DNA from 3 places in the Halomonas sp. 3D7M genome. Region 1 is predicted to be linked to each of the others. Evidence: predicted binding sites of a transcription regulator. Region 1 holds the regulator's gene; each other region holds the start of a gene.

Region 1 (7,549 bases):
AAAACATCAGCCAGCCGCGCTGAGCAGGATCGGTAGGCAGCGGCACGGCGAGTACTCCACTCTGCTCTAGCATGTCTAAAGAGCATGTTAGCGGCTCTTTGGCTGTCTCTTGGGTACACCATGGGCCACTATGGATATGGGATTTTTCAATCCGCGTGACCAGTTGGCCGATCGTTTCCGGCTTGGGCGTATTGCCTGATTGATAGATACTGCCTTTCACCCATAACGCAACGCCATTGGCACGAAAGAGCGACTTCCATGTCTCGGCATGCTCCGCAAACAGCTGATAAGGCCCCTGAGGCTTTAAGCGATTATTACTTGAAAGCACCAGGCTATCTTGTACGCGCTGCAAATAGCGCGCCTCTTGGCGAGCTCTCAGCAGTAACAGCCGCTGCGTAGCCATTTGCACCAAGGTGCGTACCGCATCTCGTACGGGCGGCGCTACGGGGTAAGGCGCTGCCGAGTGGCAGAATAGCAGCCCCCAAAGGCCGGTATCTCCCTGCATGGCCACGCTTAATGCGCCGCGCACGCCAAGTCGCTGTAAGTACTGTTGACGCTCAGGGGCAGGGGCACGCAAGAAGCTGTCACTTACATCTACCACCACACTCGCTGGCAGTAAGTGCTCGTAGGGTGCTGCGACATCTTGGATCAGCCGCACCGGATGGCGCTCATAGGCACGCCGTAATGCAATGGGGAAGTCTTTGGCGGGAAAGCGTTGCCCTAACAAGGCAGGCAAACGAACCGCCGCTAATTCGACACTCGACTGAGCGCGCCCTTTAGCTAACGACTCGGCTACGATCAAACCATGCCAGTCACTATCGAAATGGCATACAGACACCCGGTCATGCCCGGTTAATTCTTGTACCGACATCACTAGGTAATCAAGTAGCTCTTCTTGATGGGTCGCTTCCGCTAAGCGCATCAGGCGTTCGTTCACCGTGCCAAGCAGACGCTGCTTACCGAGGGAATGAAGGGGTTCTATCTCAACTAACACATGCGCACCGGCACGGTAAGCATGTAACTGGAAACGGTTTGATCGAGCGGGACACTTAAAGGTGAGAGGCCCCGGCAAACGCTGCTGACCTTGGAGCTCATAGCGTACGCGCTGGCTTAAGCGCTTGCCTAGAACGCTGGAGAGCGTTGCGAGACGCCCTTCAGGAAGGCTTACTCTCAGCAATTCAACAAAGTTGCTACTAAATGCCTGTATGCGCCGACAGTCAGCATCGAGCACCAGTAATGCACCGAACGACTGTAGTAGCGAGTGATGCTTCGACACAGAGATGGCCTCAAGAAATCTCTTTACCCCTCAGTCTGCTGCCTTAGCAACAGTTCAACGCGCCGGTTGGCGGATCTACCTTCCGGCGTTGCGTTACTTTCCATGGGTTGGGTATCGGCGTAACCGACTGCCCGCATACGTGAAATAGCAACTCCCTGGCGCTCAAGATACTGGACCACCGCAATGGCGCGCCCTACCGAGAGATCCCAATTTGAGGGGAAGCGAGAGGTAGCAATGGGAACATTATCCGTATGCCCTTCTACTGAAATTTGCCCCTCAAAGGATGCTAACACTGCCAGAAGGCTTTCTAACACATCTTGCCCCTGGGGCGTTAGTACGGCATCACCGCTAGGGAAAAGCAAGCTGTCGTCGATGCGCAGCGTAACACCTTCTTCACCTTGAGAGACACTAACCCCGGGGATATTAAGCTCAGTCATTCGCGGCTTGAGCCCGCTGTGCCGAGGATGGATACCGGTTGCTAAGCTGGCCAACGGCAGCGAGGTGATAGCACTTACAGAATGCATTCTATCGCGGTCAAAGGCTTCCCCTCCCCCCGGCGGGGTCAATGCAAGCAGTAAGACAAACAGCGTGATTAACAGCGTTAATACGTCTAAATAGCTCGTTAGCCAACCTTCATCGCCCTCCCCTGACACAGTGGGCAATTCCAGTGCGTGCCGTGAATCACGATCTAGCATAGCGCTATCCTTTTGCCGCAGAACTAACTGTTGGCCGCGGTTTTACAGAGGCATCACGGATCTCGTCATGATAATTAGCCACAAAGGAGTTGAGCGTTTCTTCAATAAAAGAAGGCAGCCGCCGTTTAGTAATTAGCGAAATGCCCTCCAGCACCATGTTCATGGTGATAAGTCGCTCTTCCGTGCGCCGCTCTAGCTTGACGGCAATCGGTTTGAACACCAGGTTGGCGAGCAGAATACCGTAGAACGTTGTCAACAGAGCCACCGCCATGCGCGGGCCAATAACGTCAAGATCGCCCGCATCCATCACTTCCAGCATATTGACCAAGCCCACCAAGGTACCGATCATGCCAAACGCGGGCGCATAGGTAGCCATAGTACGAAATATCTGCGCCTCAGCATGCTCCCGTGCTTTTAATCGTGCGATGCGCCAGCGCAGCATATCGAAAATTTCGTCCTCTTTCGTGTTAGCAATCACCAGTTGAATCCCGGTGCGCAAAAAGGGGTTACGGGTGTGCTCTAGCTCCTTCTCAACCGCCCTGACATCGCCTTTGAACCACAGGCGCGCCATGGAAACCAGTTCGTTAATATCATCACGCACATAGGTGTTTTCACGCCGAAACACCAATCCCACCAGGCGCACCACGCGTAGCACTTCTTTCAGCGGATAACTAATAAAGGTAGCCGCCAAGGTGCCCGTTACCACAATGGCTAGCCCCGGCAAGTTGATAAAGCTTTCTGGCGACTCTGCAGTAAAAAACAGCACGCTTACCAGCAAAAGCATGCTGGCAAAAATACCGATCAGCGTAGATGGGTTCATCAACGGCTCCTCGCCGGTTATTCGTGATTAATAGTGGCGTTAGGTGGTGTCATATAAGCGAGCGCGAAGCCTGCTAATCGCTTGGCTGTGAAGCTGGGAGACACGGGATTCGGTCACACCCAGCACCGCCCCGACTTCTTTAAGGTTCAGCTCTTCTTGGTAATACAACGCCATCAGTAGCTTTTCACGCTCAGGTAAGGCATCGATCGCATCAATTAACGACTGACGCTGCTGCTGATCTAACAACTGATCGAAGGGCAGGTTAGTGGCTTCCTCCTTCGCGGACTCGGCCCCTTCGGCCACCAGTTCTTCAAAGGGCAGCAACTGGCCACTGTTCGTATCGTTGAGCAATTGCTGATACTCACTAAGCGGCATATCCAGGTCACGCGCGATCTCACCCTCTTCCGGCGGGCGCCCTAACTGCTGTTCAAGGCGACGCACCGCATCATCCACGGCTCTGGCAGAGCGGCGTACACTACGCGGCAACCAGTCACGTGTGCGCAGCTCATCCATCATGGCACCGCGAATACGCTGGCTTGCAAACGTGGCGAACGTTGCCCCCTGGGTCGCATCAAAACGCCCTAGTGCTTCTAATAAACCCACCATGCCAGCTTGAATAAGATCATCCAACTCAATACTTGCGGGTAGTCTTACCTGCAGCGTTAAGGCCTGACGTCTTACCAGTGGCATACCAGTGCCGCAGGCCCCTCACCCTGGGGAATAGCACTGATGGTGCCGTCCGCACCAATGGATACTTGCGCACCTTGAGGCAAGGCAATGGGGCCACCTTCCCCCATTACCGGACGCCCAACACTAAGCAGTACGCCATCACTATCCAGCTGCAGGTCGCCCCTGCGGGTGTACGCCTCAGTGCCGTCTTCTCCTAGCACCGCCATCCAGGCATCATCCTGCATCGCGATATCGAGGGTTCGACCCGTGCGTTCAATAGGGCCCTGCGAAAAATCGGTGCCTGGGGTGGTCGTCACCGCCGATACCCGCGTGTCGAGTAGCCCAGCGCCCTCTACCGGGACTGAACGCGCAGCTTGCAACTGAGCGCGAAAGCCTGCGGTAGACACATTCGACAGGTTATTGCTAACCACTGCCTGCTGGTCCATTGTGTGTTTGGCGCCGCTCATGGCGGTGTATAGCATACGATCCACAACTGACTCCTTAGCGCAGCATCACGCCATTATTACGAGTGACTACAGGTTAATAATGGTCTGCAGGAGCTCGTCCTGGGTACTGATGGTGTTGGAGTTAGCTTGGTAAGAACGCTGCGCCACAATGGTATCTACCAGCTCGCTGGCCAAGTCGACGTTAGACGCTTCTACTGCTTCCGCTTGGATCTGACCCAGACGACCGGTGCCAGGCGCCCCCAGGTTTTCCAAACCAGAGGTATTCGTCGCCGCCCACAAGTTGTTGCCCAGTGGCTGAAGGCCTTCCTCATTACGGAAACTGGCTAGCGCAATCTGGCCCGCAGCACGGGTTTCACCGTTGGTGAAGTTACGCTGGATAACGCCTGTTTCAGTGACGGTAATACCGGCCAGTGCACCAGAGGTGAAGCCATCCTGGTTCAGCTCTTTTTGCAACGAGTCTGCGGCAAACTGAGTAGAGCCATTAAACTTAAACTGGATATCCAGAGCGGCTGCATCGACGCCACCGGGGATGCCACCAATAGTGACGCGAGTTTCATCTGTTTCTGGATCTTCAGTTACAACTGCACCTCCTGGGTTGGCGCTCTCTCCAATACCCGTAACAACTCCCTGCGCATTGGTTTGCAATCTACCACTTTGGGTAAAGTCCAATGTAAAGCTGCCTCTGGTTACCCCGTTAGTGACGGCAGTCACATTCCATTGATTACTATTGTCGCCCACCCTTTCGAAATAGGTAGCAACATTAACCGCATTCCCCAAAGAGTCATAAGAAGTGAAGTTATTGGAAAAATGATAGTTCAATGGTGTGACGACAGGAGGGTTGGCCTCTGCGTCAGCATCACTTTCTGAAATTTCAACAGTATTTAAATCTTGGCCACTGACTACCCTGGCATCCAGGTTTAATAGCGCATTTACTTCGGTGGTGGCTTTAGCTGGAATATCATCAACGGGCACATTTAATGCCTGCGGGGCGCCGCCTACCAATACGTTTGAGAAAGGGAACGCCTGCTGGTCATCGGTATCTACAGTAATGCCGCGATCCATACCGTAACCCATCAAGCGGTCGCCCTGGGCATTAACGATATCGCCAGCAGCGGTAATGCCGAACTCACCGTTACGCGAATAGCCGACTTCACCGGTTGGGCGCTCTAGCCGGTAAAAGCCTTCACCGGAAATCGCTAAATCTAGGTTACGCCCCGTGCTCTCGATACTGCCCTGGGTGAAATTCTGGCGCACATCTGACACCTGCACACCAATGCCCCGCGAGGCTGCAAACACATCAGAGAACAGCACGTCAGAGCGCTTGTAACCAACGGTTTGCGAGTTAGCGATGTTGTTACCCGCAGAGTTTAGCTTCTCTGATTGCGCGTTAAGCCCAGCCACTGCCGTTGTAAATGACATAATACGTTCCTCATCAAAACGTCTTTTTCATTAAGACGTTCTTGCTATAAAAATGTTGTTTTACTTACAAGTTACTTAAAGAATCTGTTTAACTTGATTCAACTGAACCTGTCCGTAAACAGCCCCTAAATCCAGCTGAATATTTCCACTACCATCGTTAGGGGTCACACTATTAACAACCGCATAGTTCAATGCGGTTGAGTCTAGTGTTTCACCCTCAGCATCTTGAGCCTCTAGCTGAACCGTGTAACGACCACTGGCAGCGGCTTCGCCCTGTTCGTTTTTACCGTCCCACTGGAAAGACTGCACACCAGCCTCTACCGCACCCAAGTTATAGCGTCTGATCACCTCGCCACCTTGGCCAACAATCACTGCGGTAAGCTGGTCGGCGGGTTTAGCAAGCTCGACACCAAACGGTGTCGTATAAGACTTTCCTTCACTATCCTGCTCTAGCATGACCTTGTTGCCAGGCACCATCACACCTTGGCCAATCAAGCCACTTGCTTGCAGTGCTTGGTTGGCATCCATTTGGCTAGTAATGCTCTGCAAAGTGGTGTTCAGCTCTTCAATCCCACTTACCGTATTAATTTGTGCGATCTGGGAGGTCATTTCCGCATTCTCCATCGGATTCAGCGGATCTTGATTCTGTAGCTGAGTAATCAGCAGCGTTAGAAAACTGCTACGCAACTCATCTGATGCGCTCTGCTTTAACTGGGAACCACTGCCGCCGCCATTAATTGCCGAAAGTGTTGTCGGGTCGATTGTGCTCATAATTAACCCTCACCCAGTGATAGCGTCTGCACCATCATCTGCTTCGTTGTGTTGAACACTTCTACGTTGGCTTGATAGGAGCGCGACGCCGAGATCATGTTGACCATTTCATGCACAGGTTCAACATTGGGCTTGGCGACATAGCCTTCTTCATCCGCAGCAGGATGGTTTGGCATGTATTGCAGACGTAGCGGAGCGTCGTCTTCCACTACCTCAGTGACACGTACGCCACCGACGCCATATCGATTATTGTGCGCTTGGGTTTCAAACATCACTTGTTTGGCCCGATAAGTCTCTCCATCAGGGCCTGCAATGCTGTCGGCATTGGCCATATTGCTAGCGGTAACATTCATACGCTGCGCCTGGGCGCTCATGGCCGAACTAGCAATATCAAAGGCTGAAAACATCGACATAGATTACTTTCTCCTACCGCTCGGTTATTCCGGCTGCATCGCGTTTTTCAGGCCCTGAATTCGGCGATTCATGATGGTGAGTGCGGCTTGGTAACGAACAGCATTGTCTGCAAACTGTGTCCGCTCACGATCCATATCGACCGTATTGCCATCCAAGCTGGGCTGATCGGGGATGCGATAAAGCAGCTCTGCACTGCCTACACCACGCCATGCTGGGCCTTCACCTTGCAGATGATGTTCTGACGTTCGTGCAAGCGTCAGTGCGCCATTTTGCTGTTGCTGTGGCTGGCTGCCCGCAACGGCCTTCTTTAACTCACTGGCAAAGTCGAGATCGCGCGCTTTATAGTTAGGCGTATCGGCATTGGCAATATTGGCTGCCAGCACGTCATGACGCGCTTGACGCAAGCCCAGTGCCTGCTGGTGATAGTTAAAGGCAGATTCAAGCTGATCAATCATGCCAATCCTCGTTCGCTGAGAGGCAAATTAAAACGGATATTATTGATGATGAATAATAGGCTTCGCTTCGTCAGCCTAAAGCATGGAACAGCTGCCGTTTACACCAGCATTTCATATGATGCACAGGGTACTTTTGCACTACACTGCACGGTTGATGATTATCATCTGCTTCCCTTCGATTGAGCGACTCTCCCATGCCACACCCGCTGCGCCCAACGCGATCCTATCTGGCGACTCTTAAGCAAATACTTTGCCTATCACTGCTCAGCCTTGGCTTTTCATTTCACGCGCATGCGAATAACCAACTGTTGATGGATACCGTTCAGCAGTTTCTTTATCAAGAATCTCAATCGCTTGGGCAGGAAGTGTTGATTGATATCTCACCTCCCTCTGCACATTTGCCTGAGTGCATTGCACCCGACCCCTTTTTCCCGAATGCTAATCAATCCCCTCTCGGGCGTGTTTCGGTCGGTGTGCGCTGTGGCGAAAATCGTCGTCAAGTGCGGTATATTCAGGCGCAGATTGATATCATTGGCAGCTACGCTGTGGCTGGCCAGGATATT
Region 2 (7,385 bases), on a different contig from region 1:
TTTTCAGTATCTACTCCGGCGCCACCGTTCGCACTATAAACCGTATCGTCTGCAGTAGTAATGCTACCAGCAGTACGGCCTCCTTCAGCAAGCTCACTGACCAAGTCTTCAATCGTAGCGACAGGATCGCCGCCCGTATTTGTTACGCTTAGATCAGCAGAACCAGCGGTACCCGTCAGGTATAAGTTTTCGCCTGTAGAGGCAAGCGTTAGTGCACCAGAAGATGAAACGTTAACTTCTTTGACTCACCAGCGCCTGGTGTTAGGCCAAGATCGGTGGCTAAGTTACCAGCATTTCCATCTACAGCTACGCCAGCACGGTCGAAGCTGAAAGTGTTAGTGTCAGCGTCGAGAGTGTATACAGTATCGGTAGTACCCGGATCTAAAGTAATTTCAGCGCCATCTTTCAGATTCTGGAACACATCACCAACGTTAGAAGCGGTGTTGAACGCTGCGTTTGTACACTCGTTCGAGGTGCCAACTTGTTCAAAGTCATTGGCACGTAGGTCTTGAATCGACGCAGCTTTATTGGCGGTACCCGTACCGTTCACATTAAAGCCGCCTAAATTCAATGTTTCAGCATTGATCTGCTGTAGGTTGACAGAAATGGTCTGGCCATCGTTAGCACCTACCTGAATTTTCAGGCCGCTATCTTCTGCCAGCACTTTAGTGCCGTTGAAGTCAGTTTCTTCAGAGATACGGTTAATCTCATCCAGACTCAGAGTTAGTACCGTTTTGAGCCTGAACAGACAATTCACGAATACGCTGCAGGTTGTCATTCACCTGATTCAGCGCGCCTTCAGCGGTTTGCGCAATGGAGATACCATCGTTAGCGTTACGCTGAGCCTGGCCGAGACCGGTGATCTGTGAAGAGAAGCGGTTAGCGATGGCTTGGCCAGAGCTCAAACGCTCCATAGAGGTTTGCAGCGAGTTTTGTGATTTGGACAGGTTGGACTGGCCAATCATGGAAGTAATGTTGGTATTGATCACTGACATGGTGTGATTCTCCTTGCATGAACACTGGCCGGAAGGCCTGCTATTCGGCCACTTTGTGCGCCGTTATTAGAATTAACGGCACAGTGAGAAGAATCTTTAGGGCGGTTAGTAAAAAAAAGATGTAATGTTTGGTAACTGTAGGGTGAGAGGCTTACTTTTACGTGGGCAACAAAAGGGCGGCTTACGCCGCCCATTGCGGGTGCCTCGCTTCGCTCGTTACACCGCACTACTTATCTGTGGCTACTCAACCGAAGCGTTAAGGTTATTTCTTGCGGCCTAACTGATTATCCAGGGCATCAAACTGCTGGGCAATCATCGCATCTAGCTGACCGAACTGGGTGCGGTAGCGGGAGATGGTGCCTTCAATGGTTTTTTCCATACGCTCGAAACGGTCGTCCAAGCTTTTAACACGGTTTTCCGCGCCGCTAATCGCTAGTTTTACCACGCCATTGTTGCCCAGCATCTGTTCGATTGTAGTGTTTAGCCTACCCGCCATGCCGTCGCCCTCGTTTTCACCGGCAAAAAAGTCATTGAGGGCCTGGGGGTTATTGGCAACCAAGTCATCTAGCGTCTCCTCATCGACCTTGAGCTTGCCATCTCGCTGCAGAGTGATGCCTAGCTGGTTAAGGGTCGACAACTCACCGCCTTCTACCCCGCCGGTTAATACACTGCGCAGCCGGGATTCGATGGTGCGCACGGTGTTATCGCCCAATAGCTCGCCAGCGGTTTCGCTATCGCCGGTAAAGCTAGTGAGCTTGCCAATGGTGCCTTTTAAGTCGTTAAACGCTTTTACAAAGCCATTAATCGCTTCGCGCTGCTTTAGCGTGTCGCGCTCAATATTAATGGTGCTGGAAGCCGTTTCGCCGTCCACGATATTGAGTTCAGCAAGATTTAGCGTTACGCCTTGAATCGCGCCTTCAACACTGTTTTCTGCACTACTAATCGCAATGCCATTAACCGTAAGCGCGGCATTTTCACCTGGGCGTTTTGTTAGCGCATCTTCAGCAAAGGGGCCGGGGAGCACGGCGCCATTGGTATCAACAAAGCTAAAGCTTTCAATAGAAGCGTCTGCGCCAGTGGTTTTAGAGCTAAGTGCCAGCCGGTAGCCCGTGCCATCATTGATAATCGTGGCGTTAACACCAGCTTCTTTATCAGCGTTAATGGCATCACGAATATCTGCAAGGCTACTGCCTTCTGCGATGTTGATATCGACGCTCTCCCCATCGCCAAAGGTCAGCTGCATTGCGGTGGCCCCTTGTAGATCCAGGGCGGCGTCCCGCTCTGCCACGCGGTTTGAGGCCAGCGTACCAGAGGTGGCCAACTGGCTGACCTCTACCCGGTAGCTGCCCGGCAGCGCATCAGCGGCAGCAGTCGCTTTAATGGCATCGCCACGCACATTGGCGGAAAGGCTTTGGTAGAGCTTGGGGTCATTGATTTTGGCGACCGCATCTTGAAACGAGTTCAGCGACGTTTGAAGTTGACCGAAAGCAGAAATTTTCGCCTGCTGCTGTTTCTTTTGAAGCGTAATCGGCGCGAGTTTGCCTCGCTCAGCCGCTTGAAGCTGATCAAGCAAACCAGTGAGATCAAGGCCAGAACCAACGCCAAGAGAGGTTATCGTCGCCATGCGGGGGTATTCCTCAGTGCAAAAGGCTAAACCACAAGACCCAGGCACGCATGCGCACGCCCGTTTATTTAATAGCACTGCTATCGGCAGAAAAGCGCACAACTTTAGCGCCTTTTCGCGCTTTCGCCGATTTTCATACTTTTTTACTAGAAATGAGAATTTTCTAATGAAAACGCCTGCAGGAAGCAGGCGTTAGCGTAGGCGTTCAACAACCACCAAATTACTTTAGCGACTATTTACGCCCAAGCTGAGCGTCAAGGGCATCAAACTGCTGGGTTAAATAGTTGCTGGTTTGGTTCATCTGGGCAATCATGCCGTCTAACTGGCCGAATTGAGTGCGATAGCGGGAAATGGTCTGCTCAATAGACTGCTCCATATTCAGATAGCGCTCACCCAGAGATTCTTTGAGGCTTTCCGCACCGCTAATCGCCCCCGACACTCTGCCGTTGGAACTAAGCAGCTGCTCTATTGTGGTGTTAAGCTGCCCCGCCATGCCTGACTCATCCGCATCGCCAGCAAAGAAGGTTGAAAGTGCCTCCTGATTATTGGCAATGGCGTTATCAAGCTTGTCGCTATCAACTTCAAGCGTGCCATCGCGCTGTAAAGAAATGCCGATATCGCTGAGCATGGAAAATTCGCCTTCCACGCCACCGCTGAGCACGCTGCGCATGCGAGACTCAACGATACGGACAGTGCCATCACCTAGCAGATCACCCGCAGCACCGGTTTCAGAATTGAAACTGGTCAGCGCGCCGATGGTGCCCTTGAGGTCGTTATAGGCATCGACAAAGCCCGTAATCGCTTCACGAACAGCGCGTGTATTCTGCTCGACTGCCACGGTGCTATCGCCCTCATCTTGAAGGTTAAGCGTCACGCCTTGAATCGCCCCTTCAACCTGATTGGTAGGGCTGGTAATAGCAATGCCATTCACCGTCAACGCGGCATCGGTGCCTGCTTGCAGGGTGTTATCGGTGTCGGCGGCGAAGGGCGCTGTGCCTGCATCAGAAAAGCTAAAGCCGGTAATAGAGGCATCCGCACCGGTTTCGCTGGAACTAAGCGCCAGCCGGTAGTTGGTGCCGTCGTTCACAATGGTGGCGTTAACGCCTGAATCCTCACTGGCATTAATCGCATCGCGAATATCTTCCAGGCTGCTATTCGCACCGATGGTGACGTCTTTACTGGCCCCATCACCGAACGTGAAGGTTAGCGTTTGCTCAGTGGTCGTTTGCGGCGCGTCCAGTTGATCAACACCTGTGGAAGCCAGCGTGCCACGAGTAGCGAGTGTATCAACGGTGACATTGTAACTACCGGGCTGCGCTTCGCCATCTGCCGTGGCAGTAATGGCATCGCCTCCCACATTCGTGGAAAGGCTTTCATACAGCGCACTGTCGTTTAACTCAGCGGAGGCAGTTTGAAATTGGGAGAGCGCACTTTGCAGCTGACCATAAGCAGAAATCTTGGTCTGCTGGGTTTCCAGTTGACGCTCTATAGGCTTCAGCTTCCCTCGCTCAGCATCTTGCAGTTGATCCAGCAAGCCGTTGAGGTCGAGCCCTGAGCCAATACCGAGTGATGAAATGGAAGCCATAAGTTACTGCCCTTTTTTTAAATAACGCCCAACACGCTGGCGCTGCTCATACGTAAGAATGTGATTTATATTTAATACTATCGACCATTAAAGCTTAGACTTGAGCCTATTTGGCTTTTTTTACGTACTAAAAAGTAATGAATTGTAAAGAATGACGCTTACATAAAGCTAAAAAGGCATAACACCATCAATTTTAATTAATACTTTTTGCTTTTCCCCTAGCGGCCCACATGTTGAATTATCTAGATGACAGAAATATGTCAGAAAAAGGTCGGCGGTTGCTTTGACACCAATCCATCATAGACCTTGGTCTAATACCCGCATTGCTTTATAATGCACTGCAACAAGCCCATTTTGGGGCTGTTTGCAGGAGAACGACTTATGCCTTCCGAGGTGTCACAACCCGCATCCACCGTAGTGTCTGCCGCTTATCATGTGCAGCGCAGCCTACGCCACTGCCTTTCTACCGTTGCCGAGCTGCTTTACGATAACGGCCATGTGCTCGAAACCATTACCTTGCCGCAGCGTGGCCTCGCCCGACGCGAGCTGGCTCATTTGAAGGGGCATTGCCCTAGTTGGAAAACATGCCAACGGGTGCTTGAAGAGAGCGGTGCCGCTGAATTTAATGATTACGACCGCTTCGTACTGACGTCTATGGGGCGGGAGCTAATGTTTGATATGTTTGGTCAGGGTGCTGCCGACTGCGCGTAATCGCGTTTGCTTTGCTCTGCACGTTCTAAATACGACGCTCTAAATACGACGTTTTAAATACAAAGCGCCCGCAGCCCCTTGAAAAAAGAGCTGCGGGCGCTTTTCTATTAGCGTGATGTGCTTAGCGCAGTCCAAGCAGCGATAGAATAAACAGCACAACAACGATTAGACCAATAATATAGATAATGTTACGCATAACGGCACTCCTTGCTTTTGCGTTTAAAGGCTTGCTTCAAAGAAAGCAACACCTTGGGATAACATTTCCAGCCTAGCAGTGATTGATAATGTTTGCGTAATTTACCCTCGGCGGGTATTAACTCACTCGCTTAAGAGACAGCCCGACGATTCGTCTCACTCCCCCTTATGCCCAAGACTCATGAGATACAGCGCTGCCGCCAGCGCCAGCACCGAAAGCGCGAGGTAGATGGCTTCCAGTGGCGTCGTGAAACGGATATCCACCACAGCGCGGAAAAACTCAATAATTACCGCCAAAATCACCACGCGGGCAATCTTGTCCTTGAGTTGATCCAGTGAGCCTACGTTAAACGGATGCTTGGGATAGCGCACTTCCGCCTGGTCGATCCGGGAAACAAACAGCCGATAGATACCTAGCCCAAAGATCAGCAGCACAATCGCTATTAAATAAACATCAACGGCGATGATGATGTCCGGCACCAGGGTGTCGTGGATATCTTGAGAGCTATCCACCAGGTAGTAGCGCAGTACGTCACCCACCACGGTTAAGATATCCAGCGTGCCAACAATAAACAGCATCAGTGAACCCAACAGGCTTGGCACTACCGCCAGCATTACTAGAAAGCGCGAATTCCAAAGCACCGTTTCAATCCGCCGCTCCCAGGAGGATTGTTCACGGGGCGTTTTGGGCGCAGGCGGCAGTGCTGAATGTGGCGATGGTGAGTTCGATGATGATGACTCAGACGGTGCTGGATCAGACATGGTGCGTGCTTGCTCCTTTTAAAAAGCCGTCAGCTTAGGCGGCGCTAGGATGATCGTACGCGAACTTATAGCACGTTGATCAGCACAACCGTAAACGTAACTCCGGTGAGTAGAAAACCCAGCGAGAGCATAATGCCGTCTCTGGCGACTAAACCTAAACCAAACAGGGTAAGCGCCAAACCCGCGCCGTTGGCGCTAAACGGAATAAACTCCATCGGCGGCATGGCTAGCGCGATAAGCAGGCACATCACGGCGGTGACGCGTATCCCGATATAGCCAGTCATCCACGCTAGGCGCACACCTAGTAAGCTATCAATCCATGTGGCGGGCTTTTTCATGTAGTGAATAGCTTTATCGAATTTGTTTCGGGCAATAGAGCGTTTTACCAGCCATTTAGGTAACCAAAAAGTTTCCCTGCCGATTAATAACTGAACGGACGTGAGCAACACCAACGCCGCCATAAGCGTTGGCATACCGGGAATATCACCGATGATAGGCGCAAGTGTGATTAGCCCAGCAAGCAACAATAGTGGCCCAAATGAACGCCTGCCCACCGCGTGAACCACGTCGTCTACGCTTACCTTGGCTTTTTCACGCTCCATTCGCTCCATGGTGTTAATCAGTTCGGTTAAGTTCGATGCATCCTGCATATCACTCATTGGCGTTTCTGCGCTCCGAGCCCTGTATCAATGGGTCTATTAATGGTTATGTCGACGGCTGGGGATTTCTGCTGAGCCGGAAGGGAGCCGCTAGGCCTGGGGCGTGCTGGCAAGCTTGCTGCGAATAAAATCACTATGGCTAACGTGTAAAAGATCTGCCAGCCGCCGGATACGGTGCTCTTCGAGCGGGTCGATACTGCCGTCTGCCCAAGCAAGCTGCCACATTAACGCTACCAACTCGCAGCGCTGCTCATAACCGTAGTGCTCTTTTATCAGGCTAACAAACTGGTAATGATCGACGGCATCATCCACTTCTGCTTCCGCCAACGTCATTAACTCGTTAACGTCGCTGTCACTTAAGTGGTAGCGGCTGATTAACATCTGCTTCAGTGCGGCGCGTTCAGCATCGCTTTTATCGTAATCGGCACGCATGACTTCACAGAGCAGCGCCGCCGTTGCGAGTTCTAGCGTCAGGGTTTGATTATCACGCTGCTCAGGTTCTGCCAGCGCGCGTTGGAAGAAATTGCTAATGGCATCCAGCACGGTTTCTCTCCTGTTAATAAACCTGCCACTTCGACTGGCGATATGGCACTTAGTGCCCTTTACGCCTAAGCGCCCACCCTCACCTCACTATTCACCAATCACGATTCACGATTCACCAATCACTCCTTACGCTTCGCCAACTGCTCTTTTAGCTGCTTGGGCACTTGCTTGATAATCAGGCGATCCTGGTTTTCATCGTACTCAATGCTGGACCCGAGCAGGTGGGAGTCAAAACTGATCGATACGCCCCCAGCACGCCCGGTAAAACGGCGAAATTGACTGATAGTACGCTTATCCGGCGGAATCTCTGG
Region 3 (7,385 bases), on a different contig from region 1:
CGCCTGGGTTAAGCAGTAGCACTACCGAAAGCGGCTCGTGGCAAGCGGACCCCACCGTCTCGCTTAGTGCTTCGACCAACTTCTCGGCGGGCACTAGCTTCTGTATGCCGCGAGAGACTTCTGCCGCAACGCCGATCCCTTCAGCACCTTCGGGGGTGGTCACTGCAAAGGCTGCAATGCGCCCCTTACGGACCGCTTCTACCTCGGCTTCGATAGCGCACTCGATATCCTGGGGATAGACGTTATGGCCGCGCAGAATGATGAGGTCTTTAATACGCCCGGCGATATACAGCTGCCCTTGGTGTAAAAAGCCTAAATCGCCGGTGCGTAGCCAGCGATCGTCTTGGGCGTCGTGGCCCAGTGCATTGGCATCGTGAGCATCGCTATCGTGGGCACCGGTACGTTGCCAGCTAACGCCATCACGGGTAACAAAGGTTTTGGCGGTTGCTTCAGGGTTATGCCAATACCCATGCGCCACGCTGGGCCCATTGACCCAGATCTCGCCAACGTCGCCTTCGGGCAGCGAGTGAAGCCCTTCGGGATCGACAATATCGATAGTGTGATCGGGTTGCGGCGTGCCACAACCCACCAGGGTATTGCCTTCGGCTGTTGAGGACGCCTGCCCCTGAGCCAGCAATTGTTGCGAAAAAGCAGTGCCAAGTACCCCCGTACCACGAGGATTACAGCTAACCAGCAGTGTGGCTTCAGCTAAGCCATAGCAGGGAGCGGCGGTGTCAGCGGCGAACCCCGCTGGCAGGAAGCGCTCAATAAAGGCTGTAAGGGTATCGTAGCGCACTGGTTCAGCGCCTGAGAACGCTACCCGCCAGCTGGATAAATCGAGTGTCTCAATCTGTTCGTCGCGAATACGCTCAAGGCACAGCCGGTAGGCGAAATCGGGGCCACCACTGATGCTACCTCCGTAGCGGGAGATCGCTTCCAGCCAGCGTACCGGCCGCTGCAAAAAGAAGGTCGGGCTCATCAATACCGCAGGAATGCCACGATAGATGGGCTGGAGTAGGCCGCCGATCAGGCCCATATCGTGATACAGCGGCAGCCAACTAACGAAGACATCGTCAGCACCAATCGAGAAGCCTGTCTCGATAGCGCGCTCGTTAGCCATCAGATTGCCATGACTCACCATCACCCCCTTGGGCGTGGCCGTGGAACCTGAGGTGTATTGCAAAAAGGCGATATCATCGCGCTTAGGGAAATGCTCGACCCAGTGTTCAGCGCGGCTCTCATCGACGCCATCCACGGGGATCAATTCCGCACTACCAAAGCCTTCGTTCGCCGATGCGACCACATCAATAATTGTCGTAGAGGTAAGCACGCAAACGGCCTGGGAGTCGGCGGCAATGGCCAGTAAGCGTGCCAAGTGCTGCTGTTTGGCCGACTCCGGTGGAAAGACCGGCACAGCAATGACCCCGGCATATAGGCAAGCGAAAAATGCCACTACATAGTGCTCATCGTTATCCAGCAGGATCAAAGCACGGTCACCAGCCGCGAATCGCTGCTGTAGCTCACTGGCCAGAGCACGCGAACGCCGCTCCAAGGTGGCGTAATCAAGGGCGGTATCACCTTGAGCGTTCACCACAATCAGCGCCCTGTCGCTGGGCCTTTCACGGGCTAAGCGACTTAAATGCTCGACATAGCTTCTAAAAACATCGTTTCTAACAGCATCGCTTCTAAAAGCATCGTTATGGGACGGGTGGCTGTTCATTGTCTGGGCGTGCCTTATATTCATATGCGTACCTGCTGGAACTCCTGGCCGTGGCGTGGGTTGAGCCGCTGTATTCAGTCTTTGGAGAGGTTGCCGTGGCCTTCCGCCATGGCGACAACAACTTTGCGCGGCCCTTTAAACGGCGTGCGCGCATGGGCGACCAGCATGTTGTCGAGCATCAACACATCGCCCGCCTGCCAGGGGAACATCACCGTTTCGTCGGCCAGCACGCCGCGGACCTCATCAAAAATGGCATCGTCAATGGGGCTGCCATCGGCAAAGAAGACGTTGCGCGGCATGTCTTCGGGGTCAAGCAGCTCTTCTAGCGATTCACGCACTTCTGGCTGCAGGTTGGAGACATGGAAAAGGTGGCCCTGGTTAAACCACACCTGCTCACCGGTGACAGGGTGAGTCTCTATGCTTTGGCATAGCTGGGTAGTACGCAGGTCGCCATCAGGTTTCCATTCACAGCGGATCCCCGCGCGCTGGCAGAATGCCTCCACTTCGGCACGGTCTTCGGTGTTAAACACCTGTTGCCAAGGCATATCGAAATCGCCGTAGTTGCGTACGTAAAGAATGCCGGGGGCAAAGCGCTCACGAATCTCTACCGGCATACGGCGGTAAATGGCGCGACTATCGGCAATAGGCGTCTCCCCTCCTTCAGGTGAAGCGGTGACACAGTGGAACCAGATTTTCATCGGCCACTCGCGGGTGTAGGCCTGCTCATTGTGGAGGGGAATATGTTGATGAGCGGGATATTCGGTGGAGGTATAAATGCCCGATGACACCGCTGAGCGTGGCGTAGAAGCGAACTCATAACTCAACAGTGGATGACCGAAAGCGGCAGCAAACTGCTGAAAATCATCAACTGTCGGCACGTCGAAGCCTCTCAGTAACACCCCGCCTACTCTAGTCACCAGCGTCTCGATATCAGCACGCAGCTCGCTAAAAGCTTCCAGCAGCGACTGCCCTGGGTAGGCGGGAGAAATCATAATAGGCAGCTCTGAATCAGCTGGCCCCTGGCGTTTGGATATGGCGTTGATTGGTTGCGTTGGTGCTGTGCTTTGGCTGTCCATTATTGATCTCCTAAAAAGTCGTTGAGTAGCATTAGCTCTGGACATAACCCAGGGCTGCCGCATAGCCACACGGCGCTGGCAGCGGCCATGCTTGCAAAGGTGATGAAGTAGGAAGCGAGTATTCAAGACGGTAAATGGTTGGCGGCGCAGAGGCTGGACTGACCGAGAGCGCCTGTAGATGGTCAGCTATTCCCAGCCCAAGTGCCTTGAGCACTGCCTCTTTAACCACCCAGCGCTCAATAAAGGGCAAGGCAGACCGGCCGCTATCGTGATAGCGTCGCTCACTCGGCGATAGAACTAGGCCACTCAGTGATGCAAGCTCGGCCTCGGGTCGGCAGCGTTCAATATCGACCCCCACCTGCCCACAAGCTGCCAGCGCAATAAGGGCATACCCCCCTGCATGGGAGACATTGAACGCCAGCCCATGAGCGCTTTTCAGGAGAGGCTTACCATAGGCATTTTCGCTGAACACCAGTTTCTCTGGCGCGATACCGGTTTGCGCTGATAGCAGCCGCCGCAGAGCAGCACGAGTCGTCACGGCACGCACTACATCGGCGTGATGACGAAACCGACACGCACGCTGCCGCTCTGTTTGACTCAGCAACCGATAGTCCTCATCTGCAATAGGGGCCTCCAGATCAAGAGGCAACTGCCAGACCGTGAGCCCCACGGGTAGCGTTTCAGCTAACCGCAGGCGCTGCATAAAGCACCTCCTCTAGGCGCAGGGTCAGTGCCTGTTCGATGGCTGCCACTACTTGCCTTTCCTGCTGGCGAATAAAGAAGTGCCCTCCCTCGAACCAGTTCAAAGAAAACGCCCCGCCCGCTACGCGCTGCCATGCTTCCAAGCGCACTTTCTCAATATCATCAGCAAGGCCCGCTAACACTTTGACGGGATAGTCGAATGGCGCACTACTGCGATAACGGAAACTACGACAGAGGCGATAGTCCGCCGCCAAAACATCAAGCGTGAGACGCATCAGCTCTGGGCTTTCGAATACTTCCTCTGGCGTGCCGCCCTGTTGGCGAAGATCCGCAATCAGGGCCTTATCGTTATCAAGGCCCGCCAAGCGCTCTGAATCACGCATTGAGGGCGCTGCACTACCTGAAGCGAATAGCATCCGTGGCTGAGGGCGCCCCACATCGCGCAAGCGAGCAGCGATGCCATAAGCCAGCAGCGCCCCCATGCTGTGACCAAACAGGGCAAAGTCACCGCGCATCCGCGTTGCCTGCTCTTCGCACAGCTTTACGACCTGAGTTTCGAAGTTGTCGACGAGCGGCTCACCCAAGCGCTCACCCCGCCCCGGCAACTCAACGGGGCACACCTCAATCCACGCTGGCAACTGGCGCTTCCAGCGCAGATACATGGTGGCACTGGCCCCAGCGCAGGGCAGGCAGAGCAGCTTTAGCCGCTTAGCCTGCATTCGCAGGCTCCGCTTCAGCAGCCTGCTGCTCGTCCATCCACTGACGCAGAGAGAGTGGCCGCATATCGGTCCAGGTTTTTTCGACGTACTCTAGGCAGGTTGGCTTATCGCCAAGCACACCGGTATCCGTCCAGCCAGCAGGAATTGCTTTCCACTCAGGCCAGAGGGAGTACTGCTCTTCGTGGTTAACTAACACGCGGAAAACAGCATCTTCACGATCAAAACAGCTTGTCATGGAACTAACCTCATCGTTGACGAAGAAATGAGAAACAAAACGCAATTGCTTCTCATTACATAATGACGAGTGAGGTATATAGAAATTTAATGCGGGGGAGAAAGAAAGTAGGAAAAATAAGCGTGAGGGCAAACGGCTCTAGTGCTTAAAAACATGAAAGCCGTTAAACCATCAAGGAAGAAAACCAGGGGGAACAAAAAAAGAATGGGCAAAAAGCGGTGATTTGTCAGTTGCGCTCATCACTGCGGGGGATCATTCCCGTTAGCAGCCATAGCTGTTCGGCTTCATGAAATACCCTGCGATGCTGAGAAGAAGCCGCTAGCCACGCATGGAGCGCCTCGCGATCAGCATCACTCAACGACTCTTCATGCTCGCGCATCAGCCAATCTAGCGCCACTTGCCAAACGGCATCATCGCCGCTGTCGTTATCCATCGTTACTGTCAAACCTCGCTACTGTTGTTCGTTGACAGTGTAACAAAGCGACCACAAAGAGGGGACGGAACGTAGGCTTACTAATCTGGCAACGTCTGACTTTGTAGCGACTGGCGGCAATGAGTCAATGCATCGCGAATCATAAAGTTAACTAACGTGGTGGAAATACCTAACAAGTGGGCCACTTCCCGCTGCGTATGGCTCCCCGACCGGTAGAGCTCAAAAGCGCGCCGCGTACGCTCGGGCAGCTCGTCCAACGCATCCACCACCTGAGCCAAGGCCTGACGATCAATCGCGATCACCTCTGGAGAGTGTGACGCGTAAGAGGCAGCCTCCCCCTCCTCTTCTTTGGCAAACAGCGTTGACTCAAATGCCGAACGGCGGCAACGGTCAATAGCGAGGTTGCGCACCACACGTGACACGTAGGATATGGGCTGCCTCACCTCAAAAAGCGTGGTTGCTTCTGAAATTTTTAGATAAGCATCCTGCACAACATCATCGGCCTGATCAGCATTGCCCAAGACTCTTGCGGCGACACAGCAGAGCCGGGGCCGCTGATTAACGAAGATATCTTCTAACTCAGCGCTCCAGGTCTGGGTATCCACTGATTGGCCTCCTGCCTTAACTAACACCACAAAATAAATAACAATAATTATTATTTGCGTTAACAAGCAGTAAAGTCAATCAGCGAGGCCTAATCCTCTTTTCATAACGATATGCTTGTACTAAACAACTGATCTACCAAACCAAAAAAGTCTACTGTCATCGCCATGTCATGAATGGTTAGTTACCTTTATCAAACGATTTGATAACAGCCCTCCCAGGAGAAACGACATGCTTGAGAGCGAAAACAGCTTGCTGGAAACAGTTAAGCAAGCAGCCTATGAAGCAGGTGCGCTGTTGCGCGAGGGGTATTCGCAAAAGGGACGGATTGCATTTGAGAAAAAGGGAACATCTGACTTCGTTAGCTACTACGATACGGCAGCCGAGAGTATCATTATCGACTGCATCAGCAGCGCTTTTCCCGATATCGCTTTCCTTGGCGAAGAAAGTGGCCTGACGCCCACCGATAGCGACTATACCGTGATTATTGACCCCCTTGATGGCACCAGCAATTTTCTGCATGGCGTGCCTCACTTTTCGGTGTCTATTGCGGTCACCAAAGGTGATGCGCTGATCATCGGTGTTGTCTATCAACCACTCCTTGATGAGATGCTCTGGGCAGGCCAAGGCACAGGCGCCTTTCTCAATGATCGCCCATTAACAACACCAGCCCCTCGCCCGCTGACCGAGATGCTGGTGAGCACTTGCCTGCCTTACCATGCCAAAGGCGACTGCACGACAGCGCTAAATCAACTCGCGACATTAATGCCCCAGGTGGCGGGTATCCGCAGCCCTGGCTCAGCGGCGCTCGAGATCGCCTATCTCAGCCTAGGTCGGTTTGATGCTTTTTGGTCGCAAGGCGCCGCGCTCGACTTCTGGGATATCGCTGCCGGTATTGTGATAGCTCGGGAAGCTGGATACACCGTCACGGATATCTCTGGTGAGGCAAATCCTGTTCAATGGAACAGCCTAATTGCTGCGCACCCCGAGCAGCATAGCCAACTGCTAGCATGTTTAAGCTCTTGCTAACAGAATATCCGCTCCACCCCTAATGCAAGTCAGTTAAGCCGACCGGCATTATCTGATGGGCTGGTTTTTTTGTTTAATAAGTGCCTGACGATGACTCCACCCCAGCCCTCCGTGCCGCCCTCGTCACTCCTACAGGCCCTACCACTTCGTCATTCCCGCAGGCCCTACCACTTCGTCATTCCCGCAGGCCCTTAGCGGGAATCCATGTTGACCAGGGGTTTCGGGCTGCTGCAGGCCAAGGTCAAGGTGGATTCCCGATTACCCCACTCGGGAATGACGGTTCGGTGACTCAGGAATGACGGTGCGGCGACTCCACCCCAGCCCTCCGAACCGCCCTCGCCATTCCCGCAGGCCCTGCCACTTTGTCATTCCCGCAGGCCCTTAGCGGGAATCCATGTTGGGCTGGGGTTTCGGGCTGCTGCAGGCCAAGGTCAAGGTGGATTCCCGATAACCCCACTCGGGAATGACGGTGCGGTGGCTCAGGAATGACGGTGCTGTGGCCACTTTGCTATATGGAACTAGGGGATAATGCTAGTCAGCCTTAACTGACTGATATTACGCCCCCCTGAGTTCAAACGCTGTATTGTGCGTTGATAAAAAATAAGCCGCTGGCCCCAGGAGATTCCCTGCTTATTTTTTGTGCTTTCCTCCCTGGCGCGCTTTGAAGCGCGGATTCGTTTTACAAATGACATACAGCCGTCCGCGACGTTTGACCACTTGGCAATCAGGATGGCGGTTTTTGGCGGACTTGAGCGAGCTAAGTACTTGCACTCTATATATCCTCTACTTAGCGCCAGAAGAGCGGCGCGAAACCAAACCGAAGCGCTGCTGAAAACGCGCCACCCGACCTTCAGCAGAAACTCTGCGC

The links. The regulator FliA, encoded in region 1, starts transcription of late flagellar genes. The targets are predictions, from matches to a motif close to CTAAAGTTNNNNNNNNNNCNGCCGATA.
Region 2: the regulator FliA is predicted to act here: its motif matches at 2,701-2,727, upstream of fliD (flagellar filament capping protein FliD).
Region 3: the regulator FliA is predicted to act here: its motif matches at 4,516-4,542, upstream of INT22_RS13295 (MbtH family protein).

The regions. Positions count from the first base shown of each region.
Region 1 covers NZ_JABUZF010000095.1:2,047-9,595, reverse strand. Annotated here, with positions in the region: gene INT22_RS03835 (sensor domain-containing diguanylate cyclase) at 1-1,276, opposite strand, end outside; gene INT22_RS03830 (OmpA family protein) at 1,300-1,971, opposite strand; gene INT22_RS03825 (motility protein A) at 1,976-2,791, opposite strand; gene INT22_RS03820 (RNA polymerase sigma factor FliA) at 2,831-3,481, opposite strand; partial or broken gene INT22_RS03815 (flagellar basal body rod protein FlgF) at 3,481-3,951, opposite strand; gene INT22_RS03810 (flagellar hook protein FlgE) at 3,994-5,346, opposite strand; gene INT22_RS03805 (flagellar hook assembly protein FlgD) at 5,422-6,117, opposite strand; gene flgC (flagellar basal body rod protein FlgC) at 6,120-6,530, opposite strand; gene flgB (flagellar basal body rod protein FlgB) at 6,555-6,986, opposite strand; gene flgA (flagellar basal body P-ring formation chaperone FlgA) at 7,181-7,549, shown strand, end outside.
Region 2 covers NZ_JABUZF010000212.1:3,104-10,488, reverse strand. Annotated here, with positions in the region: gene INT22_RS21910 (flagellin) at 1-104, opposite strand, end outside; gene INT22_RS21905 (hypothetical protein) at 209-757, opposite strand; gene INT22_RS21900 (flagellin N-terminal helical domain-containing protein) at 708-995, opposite strand; gene fliD (flagellar filament capping protein FliD) at 1,258-2,619, opposite strand; gene fliD (flagellar filament capping protein FliD) at 2,852-4,204, opposite strand; gene INT22_RS12030 (hypothetical protein) at 4,586-4,915, shown strand; gene INT22_RS12025 (YqhA family protein) at 5,267-5,872, opposite strand; gene INT22_RS12020 (exopolysaccharide biosynthesis protein) at 5,938-6,531, opposite strand; gene INT22_RS12015 (tellurite resistance TerB family protein) at 6,622-7,074, opposite strand; partial or broken gene INT22_RS12010 (nucleoid-associated protein) at 7,194-7,385, opposite strand, start outside.
Region 3 covers NZ_JABUZF010000235.1:73,770-81,154, forward strand. Annotated here, with positions in the region: partial or broken gene INT22_RS13275 (AMP-binding protein) at 1-1,744, opposite strand, end outside; gene INT22_RS13280 (TauD/TfdA family dioxygenase) at 1,795-2,796, opposite strand; gene INT22_RS13285 (4'-phosphopantetheinyl transferase family protein) at 2,828-3,499, opposite strand; gene INT22_RS13290 (thioesterase II family protein) at 3,477-4,217, opposite strand; gene INT22_RS13295 (MbtH family protein) at 4,207-4,497, opposite strand; gene INT22_RS13300 (DUF4880 domain-containing protein) at 4,679-4,885, opposite strand; gene INT22_RS13305 (RNA polymerase factor sigma-70) at 4,966-5,490, opposite strand; gene INT22_RS13310 (inositol monophosphatase family protein) at 5,720-6,517, shown strand; gene ykgO (type B 50S ribosomal protein L36) at 7,148-7,288, opposite strand; gene INT22_RS13320 (type B 50S ribosomal protein L31) at 7,301-7,385, opposite strand, start outside.